DNA from 3 places in the Synechococcus sp. H55.9 genome. Region 1 is predicted to be linked to each of the others. Evidence: predicted binding sites of a transcription regulator. Region 1 holds the regulator's gene; each other region holds the start of a gene.
What was found. The regulator NtcA, encoded in region 1, controls nitrogen genes in cyanobacteria. The targets are predictions, from matches to a motif close to GTANCNNNNGNTAC.
Positions count from the first base shown of each region.

Region 2: NW857_RS08195 (circularly permuted type 2 ATP-grasp protein) is a predicted target of NtcA. The motif match lies at 1,398-1,411, and genes of this name have one in related genera.
Region 3: NW857_RS01690 (P-II family nitrogen regulator) is a predicted target of NtcA. The motif match lies at 2,653-2,666, and genes of this name have one in related genera.

Region 1 is NZ_JANSJB010000023.1:12,232-18,852, reverse strand. Features, by position in the region: gene NW857_RS04950 (hypothetical protein) at 1-269, shown strand, start outside; gene NW857_RS04945 (hypothetical protein) at 300-1,604, opposite strand; gene NW857_RS04940 (M61 family metallopeptidase) at 1,654-3,516, opposite strand; gene ntcA (global nitrogen regulator NtcA) at 3,806-4,480, shown strand; gene eno (phosphopyruvate hydratase) at 4,671-5,954, shown strand; partial or broken gene NW857_RS04925 (prolyl oligopeptidase family serine peptidase) at 5,941-6,621, opposite strand, start outside.
Region 2 is NZ_JANSJB010000052.1:8,891-15,511, reverse strand. Features, by position in the region: gene NW857_RS08205 (SBBP repeat-containing protein) at 1-496, opposite strand, end outside; gene NW857_RS08200 (gamma-glutamyl-gamma-aminobutyrate hydrolase family protein) at 599-1,363, opposite strand; gene NW857_RS08195 (circularly permuted type 2 ATP-grasp protein) at 1,563-3,023, shown strand; gene NW857_RS08190 (gamma carbonic anhydrase family protein) at 3,033-3,584, opposite strand; gene NW857_RS08185 (alpha-E domain-containing protein) at 3,800-4,795, opposite strand; gene NW857_RS08180 (hypothetical protein) at 4,789-6,621, opposite strand.
Region 3 is NZ_JANSJB010000006.1:24,986-31,606, reverse strand. Features, by position in the region: partial or broken gene ispD (2-C-methyl-D-erythritol 4-phosphate cytidylyltransferase) at 1-590, opposite strand, end outside; gene NW857_RS01695 (ammonium transporter) at 714-2,120, opposite strand; gene NW857_RS01690 (P-II family nitrogen regulator) at 2,255-2,593, opposite strand; gene NW857_RS01685 (IctB family putative bicarbonate transporter) at 2,767-4,161, opposite strand; gene holA (DNA polymerase III subunit delta) at 5,020-6,000, shown strand; gene NW857_RS01675 (transglycosylase domain-containing protein) at 6,282-6,621, opposite strand, start outside.

The DNA of each region.
Region 1 (6,621 bases):
TCCAGATGCAACTGCCCGAAGGCGCAGATATGGCGGTGGATCGCTTCAAAATCTGGGTCAGCAGTACCAGTATGCAGCCGGGCATCATGGCGATGCCCCCCCTAGGACAAAGACTGGAACCCCCCTCTGAGGATCCCTATGGGGCCGGATCCCGGCTGGATCGGGAAGTTCGGCTGGCCATTTTGGGCAAGGCGGGCAGCACGCCCATGCCGGCTTTTGCCGAGGATCCCTGGTGGTGTGTGGAGCAGGCTGTCAAAATTGTGGCTTGAGCTAATGCGCTTGGGTGCCTTTCAGATTTCTCAAAGATGACTTTTTAGGATCCCCTCAAAGGTAGCCTCAACCTCATCAACGCTGATGACTGATAAATGATAGAGGGAAGATAGACTGGTTTTTACATCTTGGCTAACATCGGTTAAAACCATGAAAACTTGGTTTTTCTGGAGACCGAGGTCAGAAGCAATCTTGGAGTACTTCTGTACTTTGTCTTGGTACTCGCCTGTCTTTGATTCCACCCAGTAGAATTGATCGTTAATATGAAAGAAAAGATCCATTTCAAAATCAGCTCCATTCGGCAAAGTAACTTGAGCATTTGTTATGTAAGAGAAATCAATCTTTTCAGCTTGACTTGCGGCAAGGCAGATCAGCTTATCCCTAACGTATCTCTCTAGCCATTTTCCTGAGAGAAAATTTAGTGCTTGGGACGACCTACTGGGTCTTGCTACCAACAGATACCTGGGTGCCTTAAAGTATCTGTACTCTTCTAAAAATGCGATTCCATGTAACTCTTTGGCAACCTGGCAAGTTGAGCTGATTACTTGTTGAGGCTCGTCTTTAAGGTTTATTGAGAAAGAGTTTCCGCTATTCATATTTGATTTAATCATTCCATAGAATCTTTTAATCAAAGAATATCGATTGCCCATAAAGGCAGCTATTTGATCTAATTTTTCCTCTTTTTCTTTCACATCTATGCTTTTGATTTTTATGTTTTTTGAGCTTAAGAATAATTCTATCTTTGATACGTCGACCTCTAATATACCGGCGGCAGCGATCTCCTCTTTATCTCTCGGTACATCGTCTGTTAGCCTAGGCTCTGGTGTTTCATGACTGGCAACCTGCTCATTCTGAGAGCTCTGATCTGTAGTTTGAGATATCTCTAATCTGGGAGAACTTTGGATAGCAATCTGTAGTCGCTGATAAATATCTTTAGTTTCTTTCACTAAGTTTTCCAGGATGGCTCGCTGATCGTTTAGCTGCTCATTATGTTCGGAAAACTTTACAGATATAGCCTGCAGAAGATCCCTACTCCAACTTTGCAGCAAATCTTGGTGACTATCTACAAGACGAGATCTAAGCCCTTTGAGATCGGCTTGAGTAGCCTGTAACTTCCGAGAAATCTCGTCTGCCAATCCTTCGACCAGTTTGGTTAAGGTTTTGTTGGCGTTGTTGAGTTCTTGGCTGTGTTGCCTTAAGTGTGAAGATATCTCTCTAATGATCTCTTGTTTCCAGATTTCCGGTCTAGGACTGACCTTGTAATGGCGAGCAACGTAAACACCCAATGAGAAACCAACAGCCACCCCAATTAATAAAACCAAAACGAAGTCCATTAGATTCGCTCCTGACCCCTGTTGTTACTTCTCGTTTAAGTTAACTAGGTTACTCGCTTGTTTCAAGATTCTCAGGCGAGGTGAGCGAATTTTCAAGAAGAGGCGTATCTTGTCCCGAAGAGCCGAGCAGGGATCCCAGCCAGCCCTGCTGGAGCGCTTTCTGGGTGGGAGTGAGTTGCGGCAACGCTTCGAGGGTGTAAACATCCGGGCGGGGTGGATCCAAGGGGATCCAGAAGTGTTTCAACTGATCGCCTTGGAAGACGCTCAGGCAGATGACCTGGTGGGGCTGGTAGGCCGCCAAGCGTTCTGGCAAGTTGGCAGCGCTTACCCGGAAGCCATCCAAGGCCACCAGCTCGTCGCCGGCCCAGATGCCTGCTTTTTGGGCCGGGGATCCCATCTCCACTGTGCTGATGCGGTTGCCTTCGCCGTTGAAGTTCAGGCCCAGATAGGGGGAAGGGTCAGGGCGGCTGAAGTGGGCCTTGAGGGTGAGGCCAAAAGGGTGTAGGTGAGCGTTGTAGTCCAGCTCTTCCGTACCTTCCACATAGGCGGCGAAAAAGCGGCCAAGATCGGCGCCGGCTGCCCGCTCAAAGGCCTCCCGCAAGTCTTGGTGGGTGTAGCCTTTCTCAAACCGGCCAAAGCGCTGCCACAAATCCTGCATGGCCGTGTCCAGGGATCCCTGGCCCCCCGAAAGGTGGCGAATGTGCAGATCCAGCAGCCAGCAGACCAAAGCGCCCTTGAGGTAATAGGAAACCTGGCTGTTGAGGCTATTTTCGTGGGGACGGTAGAGTTTGATCCAGGTGTCGAAACTGGATTCCCGCAGCGATTGCACGGCCCGACCCGGAGTACGCTGCAGCCGGCCAATTTGCTCGGCCAGGATCTGCAAAAAATCTTTGGCAGTGAGGATCCCTGCCCGCAGCAAGATGACATTTTCGTAGTAGCTGGTCGCCCCCTCGCAAAACCAGAGGCAGTCCACATAGTTTTCTTGGTTGTAGTCAATTTTCTCCAAAGCCAGAGGGCGCAGCCGCTTGACGTTCCAAGCATGGAAAAGCTCGTGGGCCAGCAGCGCCAAAAAGCGGCGGTAGGACTGGGGCCGACGCAGCTCCAGGCCAGAATAGTTGAGGGTGGTGCTGTACTTGTGCTCTAGGCCGCCAAATCCCCCTGCCGACAAATGCACAATAAACCAGTAGCGGTCGTAGGGCAGCCCGCCGAAAAACGCCGCAGTGGCCCGGACAATTTTCTCGGCATCGGCCACCGCTTGCTCCAAATCCAGGGTGCCTGCTCCCCAGACCACGAAGTAATGCGGGATCCCTTCCACTGCAAACGACCGCAACTGGTGCAGGCCCACCTCCACCGGACTATCCACCAGCTCGTCGTAGTCTGCCGCCACAAAAGACTGGCCGGAAGCAGGATCCTCAGAAGAAGAAATCAAAGGTCGCAAACTGGTGGCGATGCGCCAATCAGGCTTGGGAGGGATCACCGTCAAGGTGTAGGGTTCCCGCTCGCGACCGGGCACATAGAAAAAGAGCGCCGCCCCGTTGAAGTAGGCGTGGGTGAGATCCAAATGGTTGGTGCGCACCGTCAGCTCATAGGCATAGACCCGATAGCGAACCTTCACAGCCGAACAGCCCGGCGGCTCGATCTCCCAAGTGTTCTTATCTACCTTCCGCCAGGCCAAAGGGATCCCTTGCTCCGTTGCCGCCTGAAACTCTTGCACATGGCGGGCATATTCCCGCACCAGGTAGGATCCCGGCGTCCACACCGGCAGCCGCAGTCGCAGAGGCACTTCTGGATCCACCTCTTGGATCTGTAGTTCCACCTCCAGCAGATGCTTGGCCGGCTCCGGCATCCGCACTGTGAAATGCTGGCGGCTCAGTTGAGAAGGTGCAGCAACAACAGCCTCCGGGATCCCCATAGGATTTTCCAGTCCACCACTTGCTTCCTACCACCCAGAGCTGGCAAGGCCCCAGTGACAATAGCCCTTATCCTACCCTTGGCTTGGGATCCCTTTGTGGAACAGAAACGAGACCTAAAAACGTAGCCCGTGCTACAAAGATGCCTAGGCAGAACCCTCTACCTTAGGGTAAACCCGGCTATTGTTGCCGATTCTGGAGTCGATAGGGTTGCAACTCGGCCCAATGCTTCTAAATTGATCTTACATGGATTGATCTTAGGTATAAACTGACCTCAAAAGGTTGATGAGTATGGTGGTGGCCGTCGCAGAAAAATCTCTGATCACAGCCTTCAAGCAACTGGGAGGCCCTCACCATCCTCCGGTTATCGAAACGTTTGAACGTGGTAAGACCATCTTTTTCCCTGGGGATCCGGCGGAGCGGGTTTACTTTTTGGTGAAAGGAGCTGTCAAGCTCTCGCGGGTCTACGAAATGGGGGAAGAAATTACCGTTGCTCTTCTGCGGGAAAACAGCATCTTCGGGGTGCTCTCCTTCATCACAGGGCAGCGCTCCGACCGCTTCTATCACGCGGTGGCCTTTACGCCTGCTGAGTTGCTCTCTCTGCCGATTGAGCAGGTGGAAAAATCCCTGCGGGAGAACGCCGAACTGGCCATGTTGCTGCTCAAGAGCTTGTCTTCCCGCATTTTGCAAACGGAGATGATGATCGAGACGCTGGCTCACCGCGATATGGGATCCCGTCTGGTTAGCTTTTTGCTGATCCTCTGCCGCGATTTCGGGGTGCCTGGCCCGGATGGGGTCACCATTGATCTCAAGCTGTCTCACCAGGCCATTGCCGAAGCCATTGGCTCGACCCGCGTCACCATCACCCGTCTGTTGGGAGAGCTGCGCAAGAAGAAGTACATTTCCATTTACAAGAAGAAGATCACTGTACACGACCCGATGCGGCTGAGCCACCGCTTTGTCTAGAGGGGATGGGGCCTAAACTCTGCCCCCCAAACCAGCCAATGCTCAATTCACCCCTGCAGCTCCGCAGAATCTTTGGGTTCTCTCTCTTAAAGTTTTCTGGAAGCTGACGGGATCCCGGTCAAGGATCTATTAGCCTGTGGGGGGATCTGGCTTTGGCCAGAGCTGTCTAGCCAATTGCTGAGGTGTAACTGTGGAAACGGCCATCGAGTGGATTACCGCCCATGAGATCCTCGACTCGCGAGGACGCCCCACCCTAGAAGCCCTGGTGGGCCTGGCCAACGGAGCAACGGGCTTGGCGCAGGTGCCCAGCGGCGCTTCGACCGGTACCTTTGAGGCCCACGAGCTGCGGGACGGGGATCCCAAGCGCTATGGAGGTAAGGGCGTGCTGAGGGCGGTGGAAAACATTCTTGGCCCCATCCAGTCGGAGCTGCGGGGAGAAGATGCCCTCAACCAAGCCCGCATCGACCAGTTGCTGATCGACCTGGACGGCACCCCCAACAAGTCCCGCCTGGGGGCCAACGCCATTTTGGCAGTTTCTCTGGCGACGGCCAAAGCGGCGGCGGAAGCGGTGGGCCTGCCTCTTTACAAATATCTGGGCGGGCCTTTTGCCAACTTGCTGCCGGTGCCGTTGATGAACGTGCTCAACGGCGGTGCCCACGCCGACAACAACGTGGACATCCAGGAGTTTATGCTGGTGCCCATTGGTGCGGCCAGCTTTCGCGAGGCGCTGCGCTACGGGGCCGAGGTGTTTGCGGTGCTGAAGACGGTGCTACAGCAGAAGGGGCTGTCCACCGGGGTGGGGGACGAAGGCGGATTTGCCCCCGATCTCCCCTCCAATGCGGCAGCTTTGGATCTGTTGCTGACGGCCATCGAACAGGCAGGCTACAGGCCGGGGGAAGATATCGCCTTGGCCCTGGACGTGGCCGCCAACGAGCTGCTGCAGGATGGGCAGTACCACTTCGAGGGCCAAGCCCGTAGCGCCGAGCAAATGGTCAATTACTACGAGCAACTGCTGGCCAACTATCCCATCCTTTCCATTGAAGATGGACTGGCGGAGGAAGACTGGGCCGGCTGGCAGGCCCTCACCACTCAACTGGGATCGCGGGTGCAACTGGTAGGGGACGACCTGTTCGTCACCAACCCAGCCCGGCTGCAGAAAGGCATCGACAGCGGCGCCGCCAACGCCATCTTGATCAAGCTCAACCAGATTGGCACGCTGACGGAGACGGTCTCGGCCATGCACCTGGCTAGCCAGGCAGGTTTTCGCTCTGTGATCAGCCACCGCTCCGGTGAGACAGAAGACACCACCATCGCCGACCTGGCGGTGGCCACCCGCGCCGGCCAGATCAAAACCGGATCCCTCTGCCGCAGCGAGCGCATTGCCAAATACAACCAACTGTTGCGCATCGAAGACGAGCTGGGGGAAGCGGCAGTCTATGCCGGCCGGGTGGGCCTGGGCCCTAAAGCTCGCTAACTCCCGTTCCATCCCTCCCCAGCACCTGCACCAAAAAGGCCCAGCGGTCGGCGGTCTCTTCAATGAGCTTGGTGGTGGGCTTGCCGGCCCCGTGGCCGGCTTTGGTGTCGATGCGAATGAGGATGGGCTGGGATCCCCCCTGTGCCGCCTGCAGGGCAGCAGCAAACTTGAAGCTGTGGGCCGGCACCACCCGGTCGTCGTGATCTGCTGTGGTGATCAGGGTGGCGGGATAGGCGGTGCCGGGCTTGAGGTTGTGCAGGGGGGAATAGGCGTAGAGGGCCTTGAATTCCTCCGGGTCTTCCGGGGATCCGTACTCCGAGACCCAGGCCCAGCCGATGGTGAACTTATGAAAGCGCAGCATGTCGAACACCCCCACAGCGGGCAGGGCCGCGGCAAACAGCTCCGGCCTTTGGGTCAGGCAGGCCCCCACCAAGAGGCCGCCGTTGCTGCCGCCGGCGATGGCCAACTTGGAAGGATTGGTGTAGCCATGGGCGATTAGCCACTCAGCCGCGGCGATGAAGTCGTCGAAGACCTTTTGCTTGTTGAGCTTGGTGCCCGCCTGGTGCCAGGCTTCCCCATATTCGCCGCCGCCGCGCAAATTGGGCTGGGCGTAGACCCCTCCCATCTCCAGCCAGGCCACCAGGCCCACCGAGAAGCTGGGGGTCAG
Region 2 (6,621 bases), on a different contig from region 1:
CATTGCCCTTGCCATCCACGGCAATGGCAGTGACCTGGTCAGGCTCAGCACCGCCCAACTGCTGCGTCCAGAGCTCCCGACCCTGGGGATCGTGCTTACGCAGGAAGATGTCTTTTGCGCCGGCATTGCTGTAGCCAGGGAAAGCGCCGTAGGTCACTCCTGCCACCCAGGTGTTCCCTCTCCTGTCCACTGCCACCGCCACAACTTCGTCTAAAGCAGGGGTGCCCAACTGCCGTGTCCAGAGCTCTCGGCCCCAGGCATTGTACTTGCGCAAGAAACCATCGCCACCCCCTGCCGAGCTTTGGCCCAAAAAGCTTCCCTCCGTTACCCCCGCCACCCAAATATTTCCCTTTCCATCAATTGCGATGGCGCGAGCCTCGTCAGAGGAAGGGGTGCCAAACTGACGCAGCCAAGGGCTGGGACTACAGCCAAAACCTAAACCGAAAAAAGCTAAGACACCCAGAACTGCTCTAGCCAGTGCCTGTCTCCTGCTCATAGGCCCTCTTTTGGGGGCACTGGGCAAAGCATAGCAAGGGCTCTCCCCTGGCTATCGCGAGGGATAAGCCCCCGCCTCTTCTCCAGCAGCAGCACAGGATCCCTAGGCAACCTGAGGCATTGCTTCAGGGCTGGCCAGGCGCGGCGAAAACTGCAGCGCTGCCTGCACAAAGGCCTGAAACAGGCGAAAATGCTCAGCCTCTTCAAAGGTGAACTCGGGGTGCCACTGCACGGCAATAGCCCAGGGATGGGTTTCGTGCTCGATGGCCTCGATGAGCTCGTCGGGAGAACAGGCAGCCAAACGCCAGCCCGCCGGCACCCCCCAAACAGCCTGGTGGTGCCAAGAGACTACGGAGATTGCGTCGACGCCGACAATTTGCTGCAGGCGGGTGGAGCGGATGAGGCTGACGCTGTGGCGAACGGGCTTGCGATCGGCGGGGTTGAAATGATCCAGCTCGTCGTACACGTCGGGCACATGGGGGATCAGCTTGCCGCCGCTGACCACGTTCAGCAACTGCATCCCTCGACAAATGCCCAAGACCGGGATCCCTTGCGCCAGCGCGGCTGCCGCCAAGGCCATCTCAAAGCGATCCCGCTCGGCGCTGACGTGACGCACCTGGGGATGTTGGGGATCCTCTCCGTAGGTGCTGGGGCAAAGGTCGCCGCCTCCTGTCAACACCAGCCCATCTACCGCAGCCAGCAGCGCTTGTGGCTCACTTTCGCCTGGGGGAAAAAGAACGGGGATCCCGCCGGCAGCGCGAAGGGCATCCACATAGCGGCCCGGCGCCACAAAATCTCCCTGGCCGTTGCGGCTGGGGGTAGTAACGCCGATGAGGGGCCGATTTACAAAAGAGGGTGTCCGGTTCATTCCTCTACACTACATTGACAACAAAGCTGAGAAAGTACCGCTCGCCACCATAAACCTTGACAACTCTGGCTGACTGGGGGCAACCGGTATACCCCCTGTCCTAACTTCCACCACGATAACCGTAAAAGTAGCCGGAAGCACACTAGGCAAATCCAGAGCCGCCCACAGTAAAACAGGGTAGGGTTCGAGGGATCCCGACGTGCGTTTTGATACTTATGACCCAGGTGAAGGTTTTTACGATGAGCTGTTTGTGGGGCGCGGTCGGCCTCGCCCTGAGGCGATCCCGCTGATTGAGCGCCTGCATTCGCTGGGAGAAGGAGAGCTGCAGCAGCGGCAAGCGGCGGCCCAGGCAGCCCTCTTTCAGATGGGGGTAACCTTCAACGTCTATGGCGACAGCCAGGGCACGGAGCGGATTTTCCCCTTCGACATCATTCCCCGCATCGTCTCAGCCTCTGAGTGGCAGCGGCTGGAGCAGGGCCTGAAGCAGCGCATCCATGCCCTGAACCTGTTTATCGACGACGTCTATCACGACCAGAAGATCCTCAAGGATGGGGTGATCCCTGCTGAGCTGGTCGAGACGGCCAAAGGATTCCTGCGGCCTTGTATTGGGCTCAACCCGCCGGGGAGAATTTGGTGCCACGTCACCGGCACCGACCTGGTGCGGGATCGGGACGGGACTTGGTACGTGCTGGAAGACAACCTGCGCTGCCCCTCGGGCATTTCCTATGTGCTGGAAAACCGGCGGGTGATGAAAAGCACCTTTCCCTCGCTGTTTAACACGATGGGGATCCGCCCGGTGGACGACTACCCCAGCCACTTGTTGGATACCCTCCTCAATCTGACGCCGCCGCACCTGGCCAACCCGACAGTGGTGGTGCTCACCCCCGGCATCTACAACTCCGCCTACTTCGAGCATTCTTTTCTGGCCCAGCAGATGGGGGTGGAGCTGGTGGAAGGACGGGATTTGGTGGTGGCCGATGGCTATTTGCAGATGCGCACCACCAAGGGCCTGCAACGGGTGGATGTAATCTACCGCCGCATCGACGATGACTTCATCGATCCGCTGGTCTTTCGCCCCGATTCCCTCTTGGGGGTACCCGGCCTGTTTGAGGTCTATCGCTCGGGTCGGCTGGCAATTGCCAATGCCTTGGGGACAGGAGTGGCAGACGATAAGGTCATCTACGCCTATGTGCCCCAGATGATCCGCTACTACCTGGGAGAAGAAGCGATTTTGCCCAATGTGCCCACCTACTTGTGTTGGGATCCCAAGGATCAAGCTTATGTGCTGGAGAACCTGGACAAGTTGGTGGTGAAGGCGGCCAATGAGTCGGGCGGCTACGGCATGCTGATGGGACCGCGGGCCACACCGGAGGAGCGGGCCGCTTTTGCCGAGAAAATCCGCGCCCAGCCCCGCAACTACATCGCCCAGCCCGTCGTGTGTCTTTCCCGCGTGCCCACCCTCGTGGATTGGGGAGAGGGGCTGAGGCTGGAGCCCTGCCATGTGGATCTGCGGCCCTACATCCTCTACGGCAAAGAGATCTACGTTCATCCCGGCGGCCTAACCCGCGTGGCCCTCAAAAAGGGATCCCTAGTGGTCAACTCCTCCCAAGGGGGCGGCAGCAAAGATACCTGGGTGCTCTGCGGGGATCCCCGCTGCTGAAGGGTAGGCTTAGGCCCGAGCAGCAGGGCCCGGCCATCTGGCGAAACGACGGGCGTGTTGCAGCGCCAAATCCACATAGTGCTCGGCGTGGCGGCGCAACTGCTCCACCTCTTGGTCTGTCAGGGTGCGGATGACCTTGGCCGGGATCCCGACTGCCAAAGAGCGGGGCGGCAGCGAGCGGGTGACCACCGCTCCAGCCCCGACCATGCTGCCCGCCCCGATGGTGACTCTGTTGAGGATGACGGCCCCAATCCCCACCAGGGATCCCGCCTCGATGTGGGCGCTGTGGATGACGGCCCGATGGCCGACGGTGACCTCCTCGCCGATGCAGGTCGGCTGCTCCGGATCCCCGTGCAGGATCGCCCCGTCTTGAATGTTGCTGCGGCGGCCAATCACAATCGGCGACAGATCCCCTCGCAAAATGGCCCCGTACCAGATGCTCACCCCTTCCGAGAGCTGCACATCGCCAATCAGCGTGGCATTGGCGGCCACAAAGGCTGCCTGGTCGATCCCTCGCGGCTGCTGCTCCAACCCCACTCTCCAACCAGCAACAACTTCCATCAATCCTACCGCCAGTAACGGTGCGGCAATTCCCGGCCTCCCCAGTGCTCTGCACCGCCTTTGCCCCGGCAGCTGACCAGATGCAAGCATACAACAGCCGTGAAAGAGATTAACCCCCCTCTCCCTTTGGGAGAGGGGCCGGGGGTGGTCGCGTGAGCGGCGCGGAGCGCTTGGGCTATCTCTTTGGGAGAGGGGCCGGGGGTGAGGGGTTTCGGCTAAGCTTGGCGCTGCAGGAGCAGAGGGGGGTCAGCCGTCTGCAAAGGGCGAATGGCAAAGAAACTTTCGTAGATGCAATCGCCAACGTAATTCATTTGCAATTGCAACTTGTCGAGAAATTCGTGTAAGCCCTGCTCCATAATATCGTCAATGGTGAGATAATCCAGCTCAGAGCGCAGCCGTCCCAAAGCCCGCTCACTGGGATCCCGCCAAGTATCAGCAGGGGTTCCAGTAATCTGGTGTAGGGAGCGATCGGCGTGAATGAGACAAAACTGAATGGAGCGGGGAAATTGCCGATCCAAAATCAGGAAAGAGGCCACCTCTCTAGGGTTAATGCGGTGTTGGCGGCTGTATTTTCGATACATTTCATAAGCGCTGGCCGACTTTAGGAGAGCAATCCACTGCAATTCATCCAGGGGCGTGCCCACATCCTGTACAGAAGGCAGCAAAATAAAATACTTAACATCCAGAATGCGAGCCGTTTTGTCGGCCCGTTCCAAAAGGCGGCCGATTTGTCCAAAGTGCCACCCCTCCCCGTGGGTCATGGTGGCATCCATCACCCCAGCAAAGAGATGGCTGGCCAGCTTGACTTCCGTGAAGAAATCGTGGAGCTGGCTCAGATGCGGCCACTGTTGAGCAGCTTCCTTCACCATTAAGTAGAAGCGATTCACCCGCTCCCACATTTCCGAAGAAATGATCTCCCGCACAGAGCGGGCATTTTCCCGTGCCAGCCGCAAGCAGGAAAAAATCGAGTTGGGATAATCCCTATCAAAAGCCAGAAACTGGATCACCGTTTCCTGGGTCGCCTGGCCGTAGCGCTGGTAAAACAGCTCCTGATCCCCAGTGGTGGAGATGATGGGATCCCATTGCTGAGCTGTGCCACTAGGTGAGTCGAGGATGAGGTTTAGGTTGACATCGATAAAACGGGCAATGTTCTCGGCCCGCTCCACGTAGCGGTTGAGCCAGTAGATGGAATCGGCCACGCGACTCAACATGGTGTTGCCTCCTCTGTTGTCCTCAACCCCAACAGACGGAGCAGCCGCCGCAGCTCCACCAGCAGCACTCCTGCCACGCCGGTCAGGATCCAGCCCAGCCAGTCCGCCGCCGTGCCCAAGTAGCGCACCTCCACGCGGTGCTCCCCCGGCGGGATCCGCACTTGCAACAGCCCTGGCCCGTTGTATTCAGCAGCTCTGAACCGTCCATCAATTTGTACCCGCCAGGCGGGGTAGTAAAACGTGCGCAAGACTACAGCTTGCTCCTGACCGGTGGGGTTAAGCGCCCGAAAGCGACGGTAGCCGTAGCGCCACTCTTCCACCTGGAGCCGCGCCGCCGGATCCTCTACCTCGCCTTGCCACTGCAGCAGCGGATCCACCTGTGGGGGCGGCATGGGCAGCGTCGCCTGGCGGGGCCGGTATTCCAGCGCATCCACCAGCGCCAGCCCATCGGGAAAGCGCCAGTGCATGTGCAAGAAAGCAATGCCCGGCCGCTCTTGGGGCTCGTTGGGGAACTGCTTGGCTGCAGCGAGTTCTTGAAAAGTTTGGACAAGCGGCGGATCAAAGCCGGCTTTGGACACCAGTTGCAAGCCCTGCCAGGTTTGGACTGCCATGGCCAGGCCGAGCCCCACCAGCAAAGGGAGCCGCCAGCGCTTGTGCCCCCATCCCCACCCAGCTAGAGATCCCACTAGCCAAGGCACGGTTACCGCCGTTACCGCCATCCAGCGCCAGGAGAACTGAATCCGCCGCAGGGGCAAAACCCACTCGTAGAGCCAAGCCAGCAGATCCGTCATCATCAGCAGCGCCACCAGGCTGGCTCCCAAGCTGTAGAGCAGGGTGGCTCTGGCAAGAGATTCGGCAGCACCACTTTCCTGGCAGGAGAAACTCCTCCCCGACCGGCGGGCCAGCCAAAAAACCAGGATCCCAACTCCTCCCAGAACCGCCGCCATCCAAACCCAGTACCCCACCAGGTTGCTCTCAAACCAGTGCTCTGTCCAGCGCGGCTGCAGCTGCATGAGCCCGCTCACCATCAGGCGATGGTGGGGTGTATACTCGTCGGCAAAGTTGACAAAATCCACCTGGACATGCCGCTGATCCCAAAAGGCTGGCAGCAGATAAAACGCCGTCCACCCTAGCCCCAGCCCAAACCCCAGGTAGCAGCGCCCCACCCTGGGCCAGAAGGGATCCCTTCCCCCCACCACCCAAGGCAGAGGCAGCCAAATCAGGGTAAACACCAGCAAGGTGGGCAGGTGGGACAGCGCCAGCAGGCCATAGCTCAGGGCCAAAGCCGCAACCGGCCAGATGGACTGGGGCCGGCAGATCGTCTGCAGCGAGGCCCAGAAAATCCAGGGGGAGACGGCAATGGCCCACACTTCCCCTATGGCTCCCCTTTGGTAGATATCCACCAGCCAGTAGGGGCCGGCCATGCTCAGCAGGGCCAAGACCAGCGCCAAAGCCCAAGGAAGCACCTGCCGCAGCAGAAGGTACAGCCCCAGCCCCAAGACCGCCATCGCTAGGCCCATGCTGGCCACCAAAGAGCCGAGCATGTCCAGCCCCAGGGCTCGAAAGGGCAAAGTGGCCACCATACACAGGGGCGGATAGAAGGCAAAGGTGGGGTTGCCATAGCCAAAGTTGGAATACTCCAGCCAGCGGGGGTAAAACTGCCCGCCGAAAAACTGGCGCTGATACTGGAAGGCCCAATTGAGATTGAAGTGGGTGGAATGGGTGATGGGGTAGCCCCGCTGCAGCATTGGCCAGAGCAGTGCCAGCACCCCGGCCAGCAGCGCGATCCCGATAAGCCCTCCCGGTTGGTGCAACCTCTTCAACAT
Region 3 (6,621 bases), on a different contig from region 1:
TTCTCGAACAGGGCTGCGTCATCGGTTACCTGCCACCCCTGGGCCAGCGCCTCCCGATGGGCTTGCCACAAGAGCGACAGGCGAAACCCCTGCGGTGTCTGAGCTGCCCACAGCCGGCTGCGCTCCGGTGTCGATTGGATTTGGATCCCCTTGGGGCCGGTCTCGGTGACTTTGATCGTATCCTTGACAGGGATCGCCGCAATCAAGCCGTCCACCTGCTCCAGAGCGGCGCTGCAGCGATCGAACAATTCAGGGGTGGCCAAGCAGCGGGCTCCATCGTGGATCAGCACCCGCTCCACCGTTCCCAACCCATAGAGATACTCCACCCCCCTGTAAACCGACTCCTGCCGCGTCGCCCCTCCTTGCAGAAGCTGCACCGGCGTGGACAGCTCGATGGACGCCAGGATCTGCTCCATGGCCGGCCAATCGCCGGGCTGGGAGAGAATGCCGATCCACTCAATAGAACCGGCCCGATCCGCCGCCTGCAACGTCCAAGCCAAGATGGGCTGGCCCAAAAGCGGCAACAACAGCTTGTTGACCGCCGCCCCCATTCGCTTGCCACTGCCAGCCGCCGGGATCAACAGGTGCATGGGATCCAAAAGTGCATCCAACCGCATCCCAGTTTACAGCCAGGGAGGGCCAGGCTTGGCCCTCCTCATCGTTGACAGTGGCGATTGGTGCCGCTGGATCCCCCTCAGAGCCGGGGTGCCGCCTCAAGGTTGGTCCAACTCGGCGGAAGCAATCACAAAATCCGGGTAGGCCACGTTACCATGCTCGCCCACATCCAAGCCGGCCAGCTCCTCTTCGGCACTGGTGCGCAGGCCAACGGTTGCCTTGAGGATCAAAAACAGGATCAAGCAGGTGAGGAAAGGCCAGAAGAAATAGGCTAGAGCGCCCACAACTTGTACCCCAAATTGCGCCCAGGTCACCCCTGAATCGGCGTGGGCAAACCAAGGGATCCCTGCTGCCAACACCCCCCAAATACCGCAGGTGCCGTGTACCGAAACGGCGCCCACCGGGTCGTCAATCTTCAGCACCGTATCCAGAATCACCGCCGAGATGACCACCAGGATCCCGGCCACCGAACCGATGATCAAAGCTCCCAGAGGGTGGACAGTGTTGCAAGGAGCGGTGATCCCTACCAAGCCGGCCAGCACCCCGTTGGCGGCAAAGGTCATATCCGGCTTGCCAAAATGCGCCCAGCAGGTGATCATCGCCCCAATGGCCCCTGCCGAAGCGGCTAGCAGCGTGTTCATGGCAATCCAGCCGATATCGGGGCTGGCGGCTGTGGTCGAGCCAGCGTTGAACCCAATCCAACCCAAGGTGAGGATAAACACTCCCAGCATCCCTAGGGGCAGGTTGTGGCCGGGAATCGCCCGCGGCTCGCCGTTGGGGCCGTACTTGCCGATGCGAGGGCCAAGCACCATGGCCCCGGCCAAGGCGGAAGCGCCCCCCACCAAATGCACTACGCCCGAACCGGCAAAGTCGATGAAGCCCAGATTTTCCAGCCAGCCGCTAGTGCCACCGTTGTAGTCGCCGAAGAGACCATTCCAGGCCCAGCCCCCCGAGATGGGGTAGATCAGCCCAGAGATGACGACAGAGTAGATGAGGTAGGCCACGAACTTGGTGCGCTCCGCCATGGCCCCGGAAACAATGGTGGCAGCGGTGGCGGCAAACACCATCTGGAAGACAAAGAAGGTGAAGGGCCAATCCCCTGCTTCGTGGGCTTGCTGCCAACTGAAAGCAAACCAGCTCCTGCCAAAGAAGCCAGTATTTTCTCCAAACATCAGGCCAAACCCGATGAACCAAAAGGCGCAACAGCCCATGCAAAAGTCCATCAGGTTTTTCATCATGATGTTGGCGGCATTTTTGGCGCGGGTAAAGCCCGTCTCCACCATGGCGAACCCCGCCTGCATGAAGAACACCAAGGCTGCCCCCACCAGCGTCCAGACAATGTCAGCATGTTCCTGTACGACTTCCGCGTCCTGGGCGAAGGCACTCCCCTGGCCCAATAGGAAAACCAGCGAAATCGTCAGAGCAGCAGTTAGACTCCACTTGGCCAGTCGCCCAAGCCGCTGAGGTAGCGGGTTCTTATGCTTTTGGATCATCGTTGTAGACATGCTTTTCGACTTACCTAAAGTGACGGTACTTTTCACAACGCACTAGTAGATAGGGCAAAAATCCCTCATTTGCCCACTGCAAGCCAGCCTGGGACTCGGGTCGAGCTACCCAGGCTCCAAGACCTTCACCTTCTCTACAGGGCGTCCTGGTTGAGTTCGCCGGTGCGGATGCGAATGGTTTTCTCGACAGGGCTGATGAAAATCTTGCCGTCCCCGATTTCGCCGGTGCGAGCCGCCGCGATCAGCTTCTCGACCACCGTATCCACCAGGTCATCTTCGACCACGATCTCCACCTTCAGTTTTTGCAGGAACTCTACCGTGTACTCGGATCCCCGATAGCGCTCGGTCTGTCCCTTTTGTCGACCAAAACCCCGCACTTCGCTCACCGTCATGCCGACGATGCCGGCGTTGACCAGGGCAATTTTCACCTCATCTAGCTTGAAGGGCCGAATTACAGCTTCGATCTTTTTCATTGGCCTCCCATATCCCCAGCAATTCCGCTAATTTCTAACACTACTAAAACCTGCAAATTGTAAATCTAGATACATTTTCGTTCCTCTACTGAGAATGCCTACCACTCTAGATTTGCTCTCGTCAAGACCAGAAGGCCAAGCCCGGGCCACTCTAAGAAGTCCGCGCCGGCATCTCACGAGCTGGGTCTTTCAGCGGCCGTTGAGGATCGAGGAGAACCCAGACTGGCTGTGACGAGGGCCACCGCCAGCCACCACAGCATTTGTACCTGGGGACGGTACCAGATGATATCCACTAGGCCGTGGGCCATCATGCCGGTGCAAGCCGCTAAGCCTGCTGCCACCCACAGGCCCTCGGGATCCCGGGAGCTGAGCAAAGTGTTCCAGCCTCTCCAGCCGTGATCCCAGAGCACCAGCAAAAACCAGGCAAAAGCCAGGGATCCGATGAAGCCTGTCTCCACGGCGAGTTGCAGCGGCACCGAGTAGGCCCCAAGGGCGCTGAAGTTGCCCCGCTGGTAGAGGGGATAGACGCGGTTGAAGGCGACATTGCCGGGGCCGATCCCCAAGATGGGAAAGTCGCGGATCATGTCCAGCGCGGCGGCCCAGACGTTGAGGCGAAAATTGTTGCTGGTGTCCAGCCGTCCCCAAAAGAGGCTCTGAGCCCGCAGCCGCAGGGGGCGTACTGTTACGATCGCAAGCAACAACGTGGCTGCCCCCCCTCCCAACAGAGCCGGCAGCGTCCAACGTCGCCAACGGGCTGGCAAGTGGGGGGTTTGCCATTGCGCCAGCAGCACCGCCATCATTCCCAGCGCTGCTAGGCCGCCAATCCAGGCGCCGCGGCTGTAGGTCAGCATCAGGCAGATGAAGTTGACGGCAGTTGTAAACCCAACCAAGAGCTTGATCCCCCAGCCCGGCCAGATGCAAATGGCAGCCAGCCCCAGAGGGAGGAGCGGAACCAGGTAGCCCCCATACAAATTGGGGTTGCGCAGAAAGCTGTACACCCGCGTCAGGCCTGCCAAGCCCGATTCCGGATCCACCCAGGTGGCTAGCTCGGCAGCCCCGTAAAAGTATTGCCGCAGGCCATAGACCCCCATCCCCAAGCTGACCAAGAGCAGGGATCCGACGATCCAATCCCGGAACTGCAGTTGGCGAAGCAGACGCTGCAGCAGCAGATAGCCGGCCAGGTAGAGCGTCAACTTCAGCCAGCCGTCCCGCGCTGCATAGGGAACCGGCGACAGGATTGTGGCCAGGGTGGCTATGCCCCAAAACAGGCCTAGGGGCAGATGGACGGGCAGCCAATTCGGGGTTTCCACCAGCCAGCCCAAGACCACAAGCGCCGCCATAGCCAGCAAAATCAGACCTAGGATGCCGGTGGAGCTTTGGGCCGAAAAAAACCAGTAGAGCAGCACCAGGCCCAAACCGATCCAATCCAAGGTTTGGACGAGCCGGCTGCTTTTGCCCCACTGCCGCAGGGATCCCGACACTCGGCTCAAAAGGCTGCCCTGCCACCAGGACTCGATAGAGAAATCCCGCAGCAGCAGGCCGCGCCATGCTTGCGTTGCTCGTTGCATGACTCCTTCCAACACCCTAGGCTTCAGCTCATCTTCCGAGTTTATATCCCCAGCGGACAGGAGCAAGGGCGGGAAGGCAAGAGGGATCCCCTTTCTAGAAGGCTAATCTTTTCTTCCTGGGCTTGGCTTCAGGACTGGTTGTTTTAGAGGCAGCCCAAGACGAAACAACTTTGGGGGGAATTATCCCCCCATTAAACTGCCCACCCGTCTCTTTTTGGCCGAGAGGTATCCAGAGATTTTGATAGCCTTGTCGAGACCAAGCTCGAAACATCACTTAGGCAACCGAGGCCAACGGGCGAAACTGAGATCCCTTAACTTCTTGGGAATTGAAAGGAGAAATCACCGATCCCGATTTGTCTGCATTCAAGGTTTGAGGATCGCAATAATGAATCTGAACACGGGTAGGACGGCCTAAACCCAAAGCAGATCCCAGGCAGCGAGCCAGAACCTGTACCTTGAACTCCAGTTCGCCAATGGTGTCCATCGTTCGCAACCCCCTCCCGATGCCTATCCCTAAGCTCAATCTAGGAGAAGATTGATGATCTTTCTTCAGTGGGAACACAGAATTTGCCAAGCTAGGGCCAAATCAAAGATCATGCAAAGCTGGCACCTTTTTTCAGAGAGAGGGAAGAGGCTTGAACCTGGCCCGGTTTTTTCTGGGGGATCCCGGACAAAGGGCGGGAGCATGCGCGTTGATTTACGTAAAATAACGCCTAGAGAAACCACGGAAAAGGGCTGGAGACCAGTTGCAGTGGCGGCTCTGCGGAGGCTGAGCAACTTGCTGGGATCTGCAGCCGCCTCAATCAAACAGGTTGGCCAGGGATCCAGCCAGAGCGTTGATGAGGGGGCTAGGGTATTATGCCCGTCTACCTTTACTGGGGAGATGACACCTATCGGCTGATGCAGGCGGTGCAGCAGTTGCGGGATCAAGTGCTGGATCCCGATTGGGCTGCTTTTAATTACGATCGCCTGCCACCGGAATCGACGCTTGTCGGCCTCAGCCAGGCCATGACGCCGCCCCTGGGATCCAACGCCCGCCTGGTTTGGCTGGAGGAGACGACACTCACCCAACATTGCCCGGAAGAGCTGTGGGAAGCAGTGGAGCGCACCCTGGCCCAGTTGCCCCCCACGACACATTTGCTGTTAACCAGCAGCAGCAAGCCGGACGGACGCCTCAAATCCACCAAAATCCTCAAGAAAGTGGCCATCGTCCGCGAGTTTCCCCAACTGCCTCCCTGGGATGAAGAGGGCATTCTTAGACAGGTATACAGCGAAGCCCGGCAACGGCATCTCAAGCTCAGCCCGGCGGCAGCCCAGAAGTTGGCCGAGGCGGTGGGCAACGACTCCCGCCGCTTGGCGATGGAATTGGAAAAGCTGGCTCTGTTTACAGCCGCTCAAGAGGATCCCATCTCCCCTGAGCAAATCGAGGCCTTGGTTCCCGCCAGCGCCTACAACAGCTTTCAACTGGCGGCCGCCCTGCGCCAGGGCAACTTGGATCAGGCCCTGCCCATCCTGGCCCATCTGCTGGATCACAACGAGCCGGCCCTGAAGATCCTGGCAGTGTTGGTGGGCCAATTCCGCACCTGGCTGTGGGTACGGCTGCTGCTGGAGGAGGGAGAACGGGATCCCAAAGTCATCGCCCAAAAAGCAGAGATCGCCAACCCCAACCGAGTTTACTTTTTACAGAAAGAGGTGGGATCCCTGGAAAGCGCAGCTCTGCTGAAGGCAATGCAGCAACTTTTGCAACTGGAATACCAGCTCAAGCAAGGTCAGCCAGAGCGAGAGGTGTTTCAAGAAGCCCTAATCCAGATCGCGACCATTCTCCGCAAATCCTGCTGATCTTCCCCGTTTCTGTTACTCGGACTTCAGAGACAGTTCTGACAACAGCCCGAAGACTTAATCGGCTTAGGTTACAGCCTTTTCCAGCTTATAGCCATTTCAAATAGCAATGAAACGTTTCTCTACGTCGTTATCGCTCCGCAACGCTGTCGCGGACGCGCCGCTCTAACTCCCCTCTCCCTCTGGGAGAGGGGCCGGGGGTGAGGGCTGGGGGTGAGGGAGGCAAAGCGTCTATTTGTCGAGTTGTCGGGATGTGGAGTTGTCTGATTGGCTTTGGCGAGCTATTGAATGACTTGCTTCATGTAACTTCCCCAAGTTTGAGCGGCGATGCCGCTACTCCCTCGCGTTGGGCTGGAGTCATCATTGCCCAGCCAAATGCCGGTTACCAGAGGCGGGTTGGGTGTGTAGCCGATAAAGAGCAGATCCTTGTTGGCGGTGGTGGTGCCGGTTTTGCCCGCTTCTCCGATCCCAAGGCGAGCGGCAGTGCCGGTGCCGGAGCGGATCACGCCTTGCAATACGGCGGTCATCTGCTGGGCGACGCTTGCCGACAAAACCAGCCGCTGCGAGCGGGGATCCTCGCGGCCTGGGTAGATCTCGCGGCAGGTGCGAAAGTCGTCGGGG